2 regions of the Acinetobacter sp. Ac8 genome follow, and region 2 is predicted to be linked to the other one. Evidence: riboswitches for the same ligand, from Rfam matches in the RefSeq annotation. Region 2 holds a riboswitch; the other holds the start of a gene.
What was found. A riboswitch is a leader RNA that binds a small molecule or an ion and turns the genes downstream of it on or off. The one in region 2 is predicted to bind manganese.
Positions count from the first base shown of each region.

Region 1: linked by a shared signal. The riboswitch ahead of ACZ5QH_RS00830 (TMEM165/GDT1 family protein) and the one ahead of ACZ5QH_RS11680 (TMEM165/GDT1 family protein) in region 2 are both predicted to bind manganese.

Region 1 is NZ_AP043689.1:183,360-191,610, reverse strand. It holds gene glmM (phosphoglucosamine mutase) at 1-633, opposite strand, end outside; gene guaB (IMP dehydrogenase) at 752-2,218, opposite strand; gene ACZ5QH_RS00840 (YkgJ family cysteine cluster protein) at 2,442-2,807, opposite strand; gene ACZ5QH_RS00835 (oxygen-binding di-iron domain-containing protein) at 2,897-3,694, opposite strand; gene ACZ5QH_RS00830 (TMEM165/GDT1 family protein) at 3,908-4,486, opposite strand; yybP-ykoY riboswitch at 4,575-4,732, opposite strand; gene ACZ5QH_RS00825 (2-oxo acid dehydrogenase subunit E2) at 5,095-7,080, opposite strand; gene aceE (pyruvate dehydrogenase (acetyl-transferring), homodimeric type) at 7,083-8,251, opposite strand, start outside.
Region 2 is NZ_AP043689.1:2,477,603-2,485,853, reverse strand. It holds gene ACZ5QH_RS11685 (NAD(P)/FAD-dependent oxidoreductase) at 1-1,090, opposite strand, end outside; yybP-ykoY riboswitch at 1,588-1,733, shown strand; gene ACZ5QH_RS11680 (TMEM165/GDT1 family protein) at 1,804-2,379, shown strand; gene ACZ5QH_RS11675 (phosphoethanolamine transferase) at 2,385-4,007, shown strand; gene ACZ5QH_RS11670 (IucA/IucC family protein) at 4,545-6,329, shown strand; gene ACZ5QH_RS11665 (lysine N(6)-hydroxylase/L-ornithine N(5)-oxygenase family protein) at 6,322-7,794, shown strand; partial or broken gene ACZ5QH_RS11660 (IucA/IucC family protein) at 7,791-8,251, shown strand, end outside.

The sequences.
Region 1 (8,251 bases), 2.3 Mb from region 2:
TAAACCATCTGGTTCGTTATAAAGCGCAATAACTTTTGCGCCTAATTCACGAAATACTGCTGGACCTACGCTATACGCTGCACCATTGGCGCAATCCACCACAATTTTTAAATGGCGTAAATTGAAATGATATGGGAATGTCGATTTACAAAACTCGATATAACGACCATTGGCATCTTTAACACGTACACTCTTACCTAAGTTTGCGGTGTCTTCAATAATGATATCGTTCTCAAGCTCTCGATTAATCGCATCTTGAATCGTATCTGGGAGCTTTTTCCCTTCATCTGAAAAGAATTTAATTCCATTATCAAAATAAGGGTTATGCGAAGCAGAAATCACGATCCCTAAGTTGGCATGCAATGCACGGGTTAAATGGGCAATTGCAGGGGTCGGCAGCGGTCCAAGCAAATGTACATAAACACCTGCCGCATTGAGACCCGCCTGTAAAGCTGCTTCAAGAATATAACCCGATAAACGGGTATCTTTACCTAAAACCACAATTGGTTTTGATTTTGGGCTAATTTGCTTTAATACTTTCCCTGCCGCAAATCCGAGTTTAAGTGCAAATTCTGGGGTAATTGGGAGTTCACCAAATTTTCCACGAATCCCGTCTGTTCCAAAATAACTCATCTTTTACCCACTTATTATGTGTTGTATAACAATCAATTTTTAAGGTTTACTACTTTACACCAAAATAAAAAAGCCGTCATAAACTGACGGCTTTTTCCAATCAAAATATTACAAAAGATTAACCTACACGATAGTTCGGTGCTTCTTTGGTAATCGTTACATCATGCACATGTGACTCTTGCATACCTGCAGCGGTGATTTTCACAAATTTTGCATTTTGACGTAAATCTTCAATGGTTGCAGAACCGGTATAGCCCATAGATGAACGTAAACCGCCCATCATTTGATGTACGATATTGCCCATTGGACCTTTGTACGGTACGCGGCCTTCAATCCCTTCTGGAACCAATTTTTCAGCGCCTGCTTTCGAGTCTTGGAAATAACGATCGGCAGAACCCGTCGCACCAGCCATTGCACCCAAAGAACCCATACCACGGTATGCTTTGTAATAACGACCTTGGAAGAATTCAACTTCACCAGGCGCTTCTTCAGTACCCGCCATAAGTGAACCCACCATAATTGTGCTTGCACCAGCACCAATCGCTTTTGCCATATCCCCAGAGAAACGGATACCACCATCAGCAATCAATGGAATTTGGTCTTTCAATGCATTGGCAACACTGTCAATTGCAGAGATTTGTGGCATACCAATACCTGCAACGATACGTGTCGTACAGATTGAACCAGGACCAATACCCACTTTCACCGCATCTGCACCTGCATCAAGTAATGCCAAAGCAGCATCACCCGTTGCGATATTACCGCCAATCACTTGAACTTGAGGGAAGTTTGCTTTCACCCAACGGACACGTTCGATCACACCCGCAGAATGACCATGCGCTGTATCCACTACAATCGCATCAACGCCTGCTTCAACCAAAGCTTCAACACGACTTGGGGTTTCAGCGCCAGTACCCACTGCAGCACCAACACGTAAACGACCTAATTCATCTTTACAGCTATTTGGATAAGATTCCGCTTTACGGAAATCTGTAACTGTAATTAAGCCTTTTAATGCATTGCTTTCATCAACCACCAATACTTTTTCAATACGGTGTTTTTGCAATAATGCTTGAATATTTTCTTTCGATTCATTTTCACGAACAGTCACAAGTCGATCTTGCCCTGTCATGATATTGCTTACTGGTTGTTCCAAGTTCGTTACAAAACGAGTATCTCGGCCAGTTACAATCCCAACCACTTTGCCATCTTTAACGACAGGTACACCGCTGATGTTGTTGGCTTGTGTAATTGCCATCAAATCACGAATCGTGGTTTCAGGTGTCACGGTAATTGGATCTTTCACCATTCCCGCTTCGAATTTTTTTACACGGCGAACTTCTGCAGCTTGTGCAGAAATATCCATGTTTTTATGTAAAATACCAATACCACCGTTTTGCGCCATTGCAATCGCCATACGTGACTCAGTCACAGTATCCATTGCTGCTGAAACCATAGGGATGTTCAGTTGAATGCCGCGTGTGAGGCGTGTCTTTAGAGAGACATCTTTTGGGAGGATAGTAGAATAGGCAGGGAGTAATAAGACATCATCGAAGGTTAGCGCTTCTTGAACGATGGTCAACATAACAGTCTCGCTGGTAATTTCCGTGAGCTATTATATACAAATTTCCGTTCAATTTTCATTTTTTATTGTGCCGATTTATCTTATTCTCGATCACACTTTATTTTTCAGTATCTTATTGAAATAAAAATGGGCTTTGAATATAAAATTATCGTGGATTTAACACCACAGTAGACTGTCGACTTACAGTTTCTGCCTTAATATCCTAAATTTTCCCAATGAAGCGTTAACACACCTGATCAAAGTCTTCATCATTGCTGGGGGTAGCGACTTCTATTTCGATCAGGGGAATTAAACCATAGCCTTGTCTTGCTTTTGCACATTGTGAATCCCCAGCATGTACCTGTTTGCATGAAGAACTCCGTTGCTCATACATACTACAGCTGACTTGCTGTCCAATCTCACCCTTTAATGCCACACAACGTGGTTGCTTTTGATTGGTGCCCTGCATACAAGAATACACGGCTGTCAAAGGTTCGACATAATCTGGCGGCATGGCTTCTCCTTCTGCCCAATAAAATGAGACTCGGAAAAAGGCGCAACACGCTCCGCAACTTAAGCACGCATCCTGTGCTGAGATTTGTGACAACATTTTTTTAAGATTCTCGTTATCAATTTAAAATTTTGGCAAGAAAATCCTAAAAAAAGTCGCACTCAAACTCAATATCTTTTTTGAATTTTTTATTGCGGACAGGTAAACACGGACTCATCCATCAAATCGACACCGCATTGTAAATTTTCGATCCAGTCTAAAAACTGATGAATCATCTCTTTACCAATAAACGGCTTACCATGTTGCGGCACAATCATTTCAATATCCATTTGACGCACCATTTTCACCCATAAACGGATCACCCGATTGGTACACATATAGCGCTGATGAAAACCATGCATGGTTGGAATGTGCATTGCAAAATCTTCAATTGGTTTCGAGGCATCATCAACAATCGATGCACCCATATCACCTGAGAATAAAATTTTTGAAATTGGATCGTAAAACTGGAAATTTCCAACGGAATGTAAGAAATGCGCAGGAACTACGATGATGCGCGTTTCTCCCAATGGAATAGAGCCACCTTGGTCAGGCAATTCGATTAGACGTTCTAACCAGCCCCCTTTCATACGGTCACTCATAAATGCTGAGTTTAAATGAGGTAAAAAGCGTGCCCATAATTTAGATGCGACCACTTTGGCATCGGTATAGACCAACCAACGCGGCATTGAGGTAATGATGTCAGGGTCTTGGTGAGATGCCATGACATAGTCTAAATTTTGTAATCGGGTGTATTTATTGAGCTCCATGGTCAGGGGCACATAGGTCAAATCACCGCCCGGATCTAATACTGCTGCACGTTCATTATTTAAAATAAGAAACTGATTGGCTTGTACACCTTCACCTTTCACCAAACTGGTAAAACTTATACATTTATGAGTGCCATTATCAAACAAAACTTGCGACGTGGTGCGATCTAAAGCCATACCAGAAACCCCAAAACCTTTTTTAAAATAAATCTTTAGTTATCCCATACAACATATAAGGTTTTCTTCAAAGTTACAATAAATCTACAACCTAAGTTTAAAGATTATTTGTGTCATCATTCTCAGAATAATAAAAAACCCAACATTAAGTTGGGTTTTCAGCTTTAAAAATAGATGCCTTTATTGATGTTCAATCAGCTTGGAAAATTGCGCTTAAAAAAAGTAATGCTGAACTAAAGCGGCGACACCAATAATAAAGAAGATTGCAGCTCCAATTTTATGAATCAGAGCAATAGGTAATTTATCTGCCAATTTATTGCCAATAAATACAGCAGGTGCATTGACCAACATAATCCCCAATGTCGTACCTAGAGTTACCCAACCGATGCTGTCAAAGCGTGCAGCAAGTGCCACTGTGGCGATTTGGGTTTTATCCCCAATTTCTGCAAGGAAGAATAATACAAAGGTTGCACCAAAGACCCCATATTTTTGCCATTTATTAATACTTTCAGATTCATCATCCAACTCATCTGGAATTAACATCCACCCGGCCATACCAATAAAGCCAAGTGACACAATCCAAAGTAATACTGTCGGGCTAAGGACTGTGGTAATCCACTGACCAAGCACAGCCGATACCCCATGATTGACAATAGTTGCTAATAAAATTGCAAATAAAATAGGAATAGGTTTACGAAAACGTGCAGCAAGAAGTAATGCGAGCAGTTGTGTTTTATCGCCCATTTCGGATAAAGCGACAACCACTAAAGAGATGAGGAAGGCATTTAACATTTCAAAGTCTCTGGCTAGCAATATTTACCGATGACTTACCCCTCCTGCTAGCCAATATGAATAGTCGCCTATTCAACGCGGAGTGATAAATCAAAGGTCTTGCCAACAAAAGATAGCTGAGTAAACACCTTCAGCTAAATTGGTTCTTTGCTATGATGACCATACTCTGTTGAGTAATTATGTTGATCATCACCCATTTATCATCTCGCAGATGACAAACAGCGGCTACTCCCCAATGAAGTACAGCTATTCTACAACGCTTTATCAATCATTTTCAATTTTTAAAAATTAAAAAATTTAAAGCTCAGATAAACTTCAAAAAATATCGTGCCGAAGCATTTTTAATGCCCGCAGAGGATGAATTCAATTTCGTTTCTTCACTAATTTTGAACCCACGATGGTTATCCCATCGTGGGGCGACAGGGATGTCGCCGATTGATTTAATTAAAAATATTAATTAAGAGAAATTATATTCTTGTGCCTGAGTTTTTTGACAGATTGACTATATTGAATAATGACTTTAAAGCAGGTTTGAAAATTATTGATAAAACAAAATCAGATCCATATAAAAAACCTCGCCTAAAGCGAGGTCTTCTATAATTTAAAACTTAAAGCAAGATGTTACGAATATCTGATAACAACTTGGTCAATTTATTGGTAAATCGCGCAGCATCCGCACCATTAATCACACGATGGTCATAAGACAATGACAATGGCAACATCAGTTTTGGATCAAAGCCTGAGCCATTCCATACTGGTTGCATCGTTGCAGGTGAGATACCCAAAATCGCAACTTGCGGCCAGTTCACCAATGGCGTAAATGCAGTACCACCAATTGAACCTAGGCTAGTAATAGTAAAGTTTGCACCTTGTAAGTCTTTCGGAGAAAGTTTCTTATCACGTGCTTTTTTACTTAACTCACCCAATTCAATGGCAATTTGCTTAATCGATTTTTGATCAGGATTACGCAATACTGGAACAGTTAAACCATCTGGTGTCGCCACAGCGATTCCCATATGGATTTCTTTACGCAACAGCACAGACTTTTGATCATCTGCCAAGTGACCTGCAAAATAAGGCTCTTCTTTGAGTAAAAACGCCACCGCTTTTGCAATAAAGGCAAGGATCGTTAAGCTAATACCATCTTGCTTAAATTTCCCTTTTAACTCACCGCGCCAAGCTTCTAGTTCAGTAATATCTGCTAAATCAAATTGTGTCACTTGCGGAATAAAATTGTTTAATGACAATTGCGGTACAGACACTTGCTGTAAACGCGTCATTGGTGCAATTTCACTACCACCAAATGCACTGAAATCTGGTAATGCAGGCAAACCTGAAGCGACTGGCGCAGCAGTTGTTTGAGCTGCTGCTTGCGGTGCAGTCAATTTGGCTTTAACAAAAGCAAAAACATCATCCTTCATCACACGTGCATGAGGGCCAGAGGCCTCGACTTGTGATAAAACCACACCCAGTTCACGCGCAAGCTTACGCACGGCTGGACCAGCATAAACTTTAGCATTTTCAGCTTGTTGTGCTTTAGATAACTTTTCAGTACCCGCTTGAGCAACGGCCACTTCAGCTTTTGGCGTTGAAGCTGTCGTTTTCGCGGCTGGTGCTGATGCAGCTTGTGATGCTGGAGCGGCTGGTTTTTCTTGCGGTGCTGATGCAGTCTGACCTTGTGCTTCAATCGTTACCAAAGCAGTGCCCTGACTTACAGACTGATTCAATTCCACATGGATCGCCGTCACCGTACCAGCAACCGTACTTGGTACTTCTACAGAGGCTTTATCCGACTCAGCAACGCAAAGGCTTTGGTCTTTTTCAACTTGATCGCCTACGCTCACCAAAATTTCAGAAATTGTTGCTTTATCTACACCCAGATCAGGAACAGCAACTTCAACTTTACCCGATTGGGCTGGCGCTGATGCTTCTGGTGCAGCAGCTTGAGTTGGTGTTGCTGACGTTTGTTGAGGCGCTTCAGCAGGTGCTGCCGCCGAAGTCGTTGCAGCCCCTACAGTTTTCACTGTAATCAGTACCACACCTTCTTTAACATTATCGCCTTCTTTGACCACAACACTTTCAACCGTGCCAGCAACTGTACTTGGAACTTCAACCGTTGCTTTATCCGATTCCACTACAACGATGCTGTCATCTACCGCAATTTCGTCGCCCACTTTAACCAGAACTTCGCCGACCAAAGCTTTTTCAACACCAATATCTGGCACTTGAACTTCAACTGTTTGAGATGAAGCTGTCGTAGATGCAGAAGGTGCAACAGACGCCACAGGTTCAGCTTTAGTTTTTACAGCAGGTTCAGTTTTTGCAGCTTCTTGAGCAGGTTGTGCTGGTGATTCTGTCTCTGTTGCATCCGCAGATTCAACTTCGATCAACACAGCACCTTCTGAAACTTCATCGCCTTCCGTAACAGCAATACTTTTAACCACACCTGCTGAAGTGCTTGGCACTTCAACAGAGGCTTTGTCTGACTCAAGTAGAACGATACTGTCATCAACAGCGATGGTATCCCCGACTTTCACCAAGATTTCTGCAACAGTGGCCTTATCAACGCCAATATCAGGAGTTTTAACTTGCATCATTATTTCTCCTCTGTCACTTCAGTATAAGCAGCAACTTCTTGTACAGATGGGTGCGCTTGCGGTAACCATGCAACTGGACGATCAACATCAAGTTCAAATGAAGAGATTGCATCTTTCACCAAACGCGGATCAACTTCACCTTCATCAGCAAGTTTTTTCAATGTTGCAACCACAATATGTGCCGCATCTACACCAAAGTAACTACGCAAATTACTGCGTGTATCTGAACGACCATAACCATCTGTACCCAATGTTACATATGGACGGCTATCTGGAAGATAAGCACGGATCTGTTCGCTATAGGCACGCATATGATCTGTTGCTGAAACAACAATACCATCCGTGTCACGTAATTGCTGAGAAACCCAAGACTCTTTACCGTCTTCAAGTGGATGTAGGCGATTGTATTCTTCAACAGCCATACCATCACGTGCCAATTCATTGAAGCTTGTTACACTCCATACATTGGAATGGATTTGGTATTCATCACGTAAAATTTGCCCAGCTTTAATCACTTCACGCAGAATCACGCCTGAACCCAATAACTGAACTGTGGCTTTTTCATCTTTATTGAACAAGTACATACCACGTTTGATGCCTTCTTCAGCACCTTCAGGCAATGCAGGTTGGTCATAGTTTTCATTCATGAGCGTCAAGTAATAGAACACACGTTCCTGATTCACATACATACGTTGTAAACCATCATGCACAATCACAGCTAACTCATAACCAAAGCAAGGATCATACGCTACACAGTTTGGAATCGTTCCTGCCAAGATATGAGAATGACCATCTTGGTGTTGTAAACCTTCACCATTTAATGTTGTACGACCAGCTGTTGCACCACACAAGAAGCCTTGTGCCTGAGAGTCACCCGCTGCCCATGCAATATCCCCAATACGTTGGAAACCAAACATTGAGTAATACATATACATCGGAATCATTGGTAAGTTATTGGTTGAATAACTGGTACCCAATGCTGACCAAGCGCTCATTGCACCTGCTTCATTGATCCCTTCTTGCAACATGTGACCATCTTTCGCTTCACGATAGTTCATGAGCTGTTCTTGGTCTTCTGGGGTATAGTTTTGTCCATGCGCAGCATAGATCCCCAACTGACGGAACATGCCTTCTAAACCGAAGGTACGCGCTTCATCAGGTACGATAG
Region 2 (8,251 bases):
TTTTAGGTGTATGGGGAATATTGTTAAATTGTTTCTGCAAGTTACTAAAAATAAACTTTGATATTTCATGATCCGCTGAATTATCAATAAACTCAGATTGCTTTCCTCCAAACAGCATTAAATAAATGGGTTTTTTATAAACTCCAGATAAGTCTAGAATATTAAAACAACCAAGCTCATTCCAATAGAAATCACTTATCTTGTCTATCGGCATTTTGGATCTAAAAGAAAGTGGTTGTTCTAATTCAAAAAATACTTTATTAAAGGATCCAAATCCAATATCTTGAATAGATTGAGTATAGTGATGAGGTAATGGAGGATAAAACGCGATATGATTTTTCTTTAAAATTCCTAGTGGGACAGTAACCACTACACGGGAACCTATATAAAAATTATCATTGGAATCAATAATTTTGACATAATCATTTTCACAGATGATTTTTTTTACATCAACATTGAATTGAATGTCGATTTTTTTTGAAAGCACGTCTATAACTTGGGCATAACCATTGGGAAAAATAACTTCATCACCATCAAAATAACCTTCGTAATTTTTGTAATTTGATGAAAGTAGCTCAAGATTTGTCGCAAATGGGTCATTTGCTATTCGATTGAAAAAGTTAAATAATAATTGTTTAAGATAATCTTCTGAAAATGTATTACCTGAATAATGTAGAGAAGAAATTATTTCTTCAGTCGCCTTGAGGGCAGATTGCGTTTGTGTTTGAGAAAGTTGCTTTTCTATTTCTTCTACATAAGATTCAAACTCTTGAACTTCTTTGTCAGAAAATAACAACCCATTTTCATGAAAATATTGTGATTTGTCATAGTTAAATACAGTTGTTGCTATATGGTTCTCTTGGGTAATTTCCCAGATAGGATTACCTTCAACGCCATGAATCCATGATGCACCTAAATCAAAAACATCAGCATCAGATTGCAATGAATCTATGCGCCCACCTGTGCGAGATCTCGCTTCGAGTATGGTAACTTTTTTACCATTTTCTTGTAATTTTTTAGCGCATGCGATTCCTGCTATCCCAGCGCCAATAATAATAATCGGTAAATTAATATCGCTATGTTCCAACATAAAAATCTATAGCTCAGTTTTGTATCTAAAATTAAGATAATACACCTTATACTTCTCAGATAAAATTATTTGATTTTTATTTTAAAAAAAACAATAAATTATATTTTATCACATTGATTACAGGTTCTTTAGAATGGCTGAGGCTGTTGAATAATAATCTTTTAATATGAGCTTTTTTTGTTTTCGATAAAAGCACCAAGTAGAATGAAATTAAAGTCATGCTTATGCGACCAATGCGTACTCGCAATGGCTGCTATTTAAAAATAAATATTATATAATTTATTGAATTTAAATGTTTTTTATGGGTGTTTATCGTTTTTAATATTATTTCCCTCTAGCTAAATATATTCATAACTTTGCAATTTTGTTACTGATCAATATTTAAAATATTTTTATAGGAATATGCGCTGAGGAGATGGCGTAATCAAACAGGAATGAGTTTTTTTAATTTATCTAAAAAGTATGATTGAAAACTACACTTGATTCTACTAAAATAAAAAAACTTCATTGGGGAGTAGCCGCTTTTTACCTCAGGTAAAAAGGTGATGGTCAACATAATTGCTTAAACTGGCATGGTCATCATAGCAAAGAACCAAATGATCCTCCGATCATAGATTTCTTTTTGTTGGCAAGACCTTTGATTTATGACTCTGCTATGGCTAGCAAGAGTAATAAATCATTGGTAATTATTGCTAGCCAGAGAAATTATTATGATATCTGCTTTCCTAATCTCTCTTGCTGTAGTTGCTTTATCTGAAATGGGAGATAAGACCCAATTACTGGCACTACTGCTTTCTGCACGATTCCGAAAACCTATTCCTATTCTAATCGCTATATTTCTTGCGACACTGGTAAATCATGGTGTTTCTGCCGTACTCGGGCAGTGGATTACGACTGTTCTTAGTCCGACTGTCTTATTGTGGATTGTTTCTCTAGGATTTATTGGGATGGCCGTATGGATGTTAATCCCAGATAAGCTAGATGATGAATCTGGAAGTATCGATAAGTGGCAAAAATACGGTGTCTTTGGCGCAACCTTTGTGCTTTTCTTTTTGGCAGAAATTGGTGATAAAACTCAAATAGCGACTGTGGCATTAGCTGCTCGTTTTGACAGTATCGGCTGGGTAACTGTAGGTACCACCTTAGGAATAATGTTGGTGAATGCTCCAGCCGTATTTATTGGTAATAAGCTTGCAGAAAAGCTTCCAATTTCACTCATTCATAAAATTGGCGCACTTGTCTTTTTAATTATTGGTGTTGCTGCACTTATTCAACATTACATTTTCTAATGACAATGAAGCGATTTAACCGAATACCAGTAAGCTGGCAACGCATGTTTTTTATACCGTATCTACTTGTACTACCACTGATCACTTTACTGTTATTAGGTTTAGCTGGGAGTTGGTCGGATAGTGTTCGTTTGGCATTTTTATCACTACCAGGGTGTTGGTTGTGTTTTCAAGCCACAAAAAAATCAAATTTATTTTGGAAATTATTTTCAATCATTTGGTGGTTTATTTTTATATTTCATACCAGCTTACTCTCAGTAAGTTGGTTGTTGTTCAATAGTGACGCTGAAGCATATTCAATTATTGAATCTATCGCGAATACAACATTGAATGAAAGTTTAGAATTTTTTCAACTGCATCTTGGCTTTTTTATCCTATTTGTTGGCTTGATTTTAAGCGCTTTGATTTTATATTTTTTTATTTTATTTAAATATTTTAATACGCGTGAGTTCCATGATCAGAAAGTACATCGATTAGGACGTTATGCTATAGGTTTGTTATTTCTACTGTGTACTGTCAGCTATGCGATTAAGCCTTCAATTGCTTTACATCCATTGCCATTTTGGTATGGATACTATGGCAAAATTCAAGATTTCAAACAGCGTATTCTACAGCATGATCAGATACATAAAGAATGGACATTGAATGCAGAACAGCGCTTAGATTTTAGTGGTCAATTGAATAAAAGGCAGACACATACCATAGTTTTAACTGACAGCATTACCAGTTTTAATTTTGGATTATGTGGCTATCCACGAAATACAACACCTGAGTTAACTCAACGGAGTGAACTATTCAAAGTCTTTTGTCGTGGATACTCACCAGCATCTTCTACTATTCAATCTTTACGTTATTTGTTTAATGATGGTACGCGAAATGCAATGGATGATCATGCCCCTGAAAATATTATGGCATACGCTAAGGCTGCTGGTTTTAAAGTTTATTGGATTAGTAACCAAGATGATGTTTATATCTCTTCACTTTTTGCCTCATTTGCAGATGAAGCTGTTTTTATCAATAAAAAGTCAGGTCGTAGTAGCACGTCATTAGATGAAAATATTCTGCCCGCTTATAAAATTGCATTGGATGACCCAGATCCTCGTAAGTTGATTATTCTGCATCTCATTGGTTCACATCCAAATTATAAGTTGCGCTACCCAGAACAATTTTCTAAGTTTAATGATTCTAGCAATGATGAGGTTGAAGAAAAGCTTGAACGAAATGAGATCAATCACTTAATTCAGTTAAAACGCAATGAATACGATAACAGCATACTTTACCAAGACTGGGTTGTTGCAAAGTTATTCGATCTTTTAATTTCCACACAATCTGATTTTAGATCTTTTACCTTTTTATCGGATCATGGTAATGAAGTCGGGCATGCTAAAAACTATGCTGGGCATAGTGCAAATACTGAAGCTGGCTACCGTATTCCAATTATTATTTGGTATGATCATATGCCGACTAAAGGAATAGTCAGTGAAAAACCAATTGATGCCAGTGACCTAGATCGATATGTATTACACCTCATGGGTGCTCATGATCGATTGGATCGTAAAGAAAAATTGTGTTGGTTAGATCAAACTTGTAATTTTGTACCTCAGTTACTTTGGCATTCACCAAAATAAACAAGCGATATTATATTAGCTTTGGACAAAATTTTTGCTAAACCGTATCGCTCTGGTTGATTGGGTCAGATTGGCTTCGACAAGATCTAGATGAAATAGCATTTTAAAGAAGCGACACAATTCACGGATATCGTTAAATCTACTTTTTATTTTTCCATTAGAAATATCACAATAAATCAATAAATAAGCCTTAGATTAAAATCTGCTAGTGAAGTTATAGATCAATAAAACTTGCTAAATAATCTCTTAAAATGAAAATTTCGATGAAATTTCTCAATTCTAAATGAGAATATTATCATTTATTACAATTGAAAATTTTAAAATATAAACCATAAGAAAAAGACCAATTCATCATAAATCTTTACAGAATCATAGTGTTAAACCTGTATAGACAAGCAGGGTATAACATTTCATTCTCAAATGAGAATGATTATCATTATTTTGTGTTAAGCAGAGCTACACGATCCAAGAAAACATAAATCAAATTTCTAGATCTTTTTAGTGCAGTAAAAAGTCTTGTACAGAGGATATGGTCAGATGAAAGAGCTTGCCAGCCGATTGGCGATGCAGCACCTAATCAATGCATACTCACAAGAAACAGGAAGTAGAATTTTACTGGAGAAATATCAGCAAAACTCTACACAACTTGCGTTTAGCCAAGGCTTGACCTTGTTAATGATTCCATTGGAATCCATCCAATCCCAATTATATGTACCGCTTTCGTATAGAAGTCTTCTAGGGCGGCATCGAATAGATAAACTGCCGCAGATTTTTAATAAAGGACAAGCGCAAAGGTTTAGTCCAATTGCGATGGTGTGCTTACTTCTAGAAGAGCTGCTACGAAATTCTGTTGAATCCTTAGATTCAGCATCATTGGTTGAAAAATGGATCCAAAGCCGAGATGCTTTAGCTGAGTTTTTAAAGCAGCGTCAATATGATTTTGACCAATTGATTCAAGCAAAACAAGATTTTATCCAGACAGAACAAGCCTTGATTCTTGGGCATAGTATGCATCCAGCGCCAAAGAGTCGCACAGGTTTTGTTCATGAAGATTGGTTAAAGTTCTCACCAGAACATAAAGGTCAAACACAACTGTATTACTGGTTAGTTGCACCAGAATATCTGGCAGAAAGTACGACATCAGATCAGCCAATCACGACTCAACTCATCAAGCATATGCAATGGTATTTGAGCGAAGCAGAATTAGATTTAATTCATACACATTCAAGCTATAAATTATTGACACTGCATCCATGGCAAGCACGTTATTTACAGAGCAAAGATTGGTATAAAGAGTTAAAAGCCAAAAAAAAACTAATTGATTTTGGTGAAAAGGCTTGGCATTTTTCCGCAACAACATCCGTCAGAACATTGGTCAGCTATTCAGAGCCGTGGATGGTGAAACTTTCACTATCCGTGATGATTACCAACTCTATCCGAGTCAATTTGGCCAAAGAATGTCATCGTGGAGAAATAACGCGTCAACTTTGGCAGGGGTCAATGGGTCAATCGATTTTAAAATCTTGTCCTACTTTGAAAGCAATTCATGACCCCGCATGGACTGCGTTAATCATTGACGGAACAATTGTCAATGAAACGATTTGTATTTTTAGAGATCAACCCTTTGATCGACAGCAGCAAGTGACATGTATTGCCTCCTTATGCCAAGATCATCCAGCAAAAAAATTAAATCGCTTTGATCATTTATTTGAACAAATTGCCCAGGTAGAACCGCAGCTAAGTATAGAAAAAATTGCTTTAAATTGGTTTGAGCGATTTTTAGAGATCAGCTTAGTTCCCTTGATGTATTTGTATCATCACTATGGGATGGCATTTGAGTCACATCAGCAGAATGTACTGGTCGAATTGGAAAATGCGTATCCTCAAAATTTATGGTTAAGGGACAATCAGGGTTTTTATTACATCAAAGAATACGCCACTGAAATATTAAAAGAATACCCAGAACTTGATGGAAAAGCGCAGGCTGTTGGGCCAAAAACTTTGGTTGATGAAAGGTTTAGCTATTATTTTTTTGCTAATACTTTATTTGGCATGATCAACGCAATTGGAGCAACAGGGAGTGTTTCAGAACAGCAACTTATTGATCTATTGCAAGATAAATTGATGGAATTATATCAACAGTATCCTGACAGTAGTTTATTACAAGGCTTATTATATCAACCAACCTTGCCATATAAAGGGAATTTACTCACGCGTTTATATGAGCTGGATGAACTGATTGCACCTGTAGAACAGCAATCAATTTATATTCAGTTGCCAAATCCTTTATGTCTAAAACAAAAGGATGCAATTTATGCTTGATTTTATTGCTGTGGGTTTAGGACCGTTTAATTTGAGTTTAGCCAGCTTGTTACAACAAAAATCAAAGCTAAAATATCTGTTTTTTGAAAAACAAGCTCAGTTTGATTGGCATGCAGGAATGCAGCTTCCAAACACAATGTTGCAAGTGCCTTTTATGGCTGATTTGGTCTCTATGGTAGATCCGACCAGCCCATTTAGTTTTCTTAATTATTTAAAAGCGCAACAGCGACTCTATAAGTTCTATTTTTTGGAACAACCACATATCCCTCGTAAAGAATATAATCATTATTGCCAATGGGTTGCAGATCAAATTGAACATATTCAATATTCATCTGTAGTCACAGAAATTGTACCCAAATCCTATGGCTTTGAAGTTCTCGTTTTTCAAGCGGGGATTTATCAGCGCTATCGCTGTCGAAACATTGTATTAGGGGCGGGAAATGTGCCTTATATTCCACAATGTATGCAGACATTGATTCAAAGCTATCCTGAGCGATGTAAACATTCAGCACATTATCTAGAGCATCAGCCAAAAAATTTACAAGGCAATGTTGTGGTACTGGGATCAGGGCAATCTGCGGCAGAAATCTTTTTAGATTTATTCGATCGTCAATATCAATTTGATCAGGTTTCTCAAGCGAAATTCAATCTCAATTGGCTGACCCGAGCCAATGGCTTTTTCCCTATGGAATATACCCCATTAGCTTTAGAACATTTTAGTCCAGATTATAGCCAACATTTTCATCGCTTTGATGACCTCAATAAAGATTTACAACTGAGTAAACAGTCACTTTTATATAAAGGAATCAGTGCGCAAACCATTCGTGAAATATATAAGAAACTTTACCATCGACATCTTGCTGGAAATGGTTTAGCGACGCATTTGCATAGTCAGTCCAACCTAATTGATGCTGTTTTAACGGAACAGGGGAAAATTAGACTGATTTTTCAAGATCGAGTGACTTTAAAGCAGTTCAGTCTAGACAGTGACTATGTGATCTGTGCTACAGGCTATCGCCGTCCTGAATTTCAATTTCTCAAGCAACTGAAGCCCTTGATTAAAACCAATCCACAAGGACAATGGAATATTTCAGTAAATTATGCTGCTGAATATGCTGGCATTGGCAAAATTTTTGTTCAGAACATGGATATGCATAGTCATGGCGTTGGCACACCTGATTTGGGTTTAGGCGCTTATCGTGCGGCGACAATTGCCAATCAGCTAGTGGGTTATGCGCTATATGACTTAGTAACAGCTCCCCAATGTTTCCAACATTTTGATCCTTTGCAGAACCCGCAAGTCCAAGTGATCTCGAAAAATATCACAACACAGCATCATGTGCATGCTCAGCATGTTGAAGATTTGGTTAAAAATGTCAATTTTCAATCTCAAATCCCGAGTACACAACATTCTCAGCATCAACAAAACCATCAACGATATTCGAATATTGAGAACAGCATATGAGTTTTGCACAGTTACAAATTAATCAGCAACAATGGCGAAGTGCAGGCCAGCGCTTAATTGAAATGGCAATCGCTGAGTTTTTATATGAAGAAATTATTCAGGCGGAAAGTCTGGGTGATGATGTATTTCAATTGAGATTGGATGACCGAATTTATCAGTTTAATGCCCAACAGTACTTGTTGGGACATTGGAAGATTCAAGAGGGTTCAGTACGTGATTTAACTTTGGATACGAAAAGGTCTGCTTGGAATTTGCATCAATTTATTGCTGCTTTTTCCAATCAGGTTAAGGTTAAACCCTTTACCAAAGCCTATTTGATTAAAGAGATGAACAATACGTGGTTGGCCGAAGCTCATGTACTGGATGAAAATCGACTAACAAGCGCAGCAGCATTGACTGCACCGCATTACCAAATTGAAGCAATGTTGCGCGGTCATCCTTGGTTAATTATGAGTAA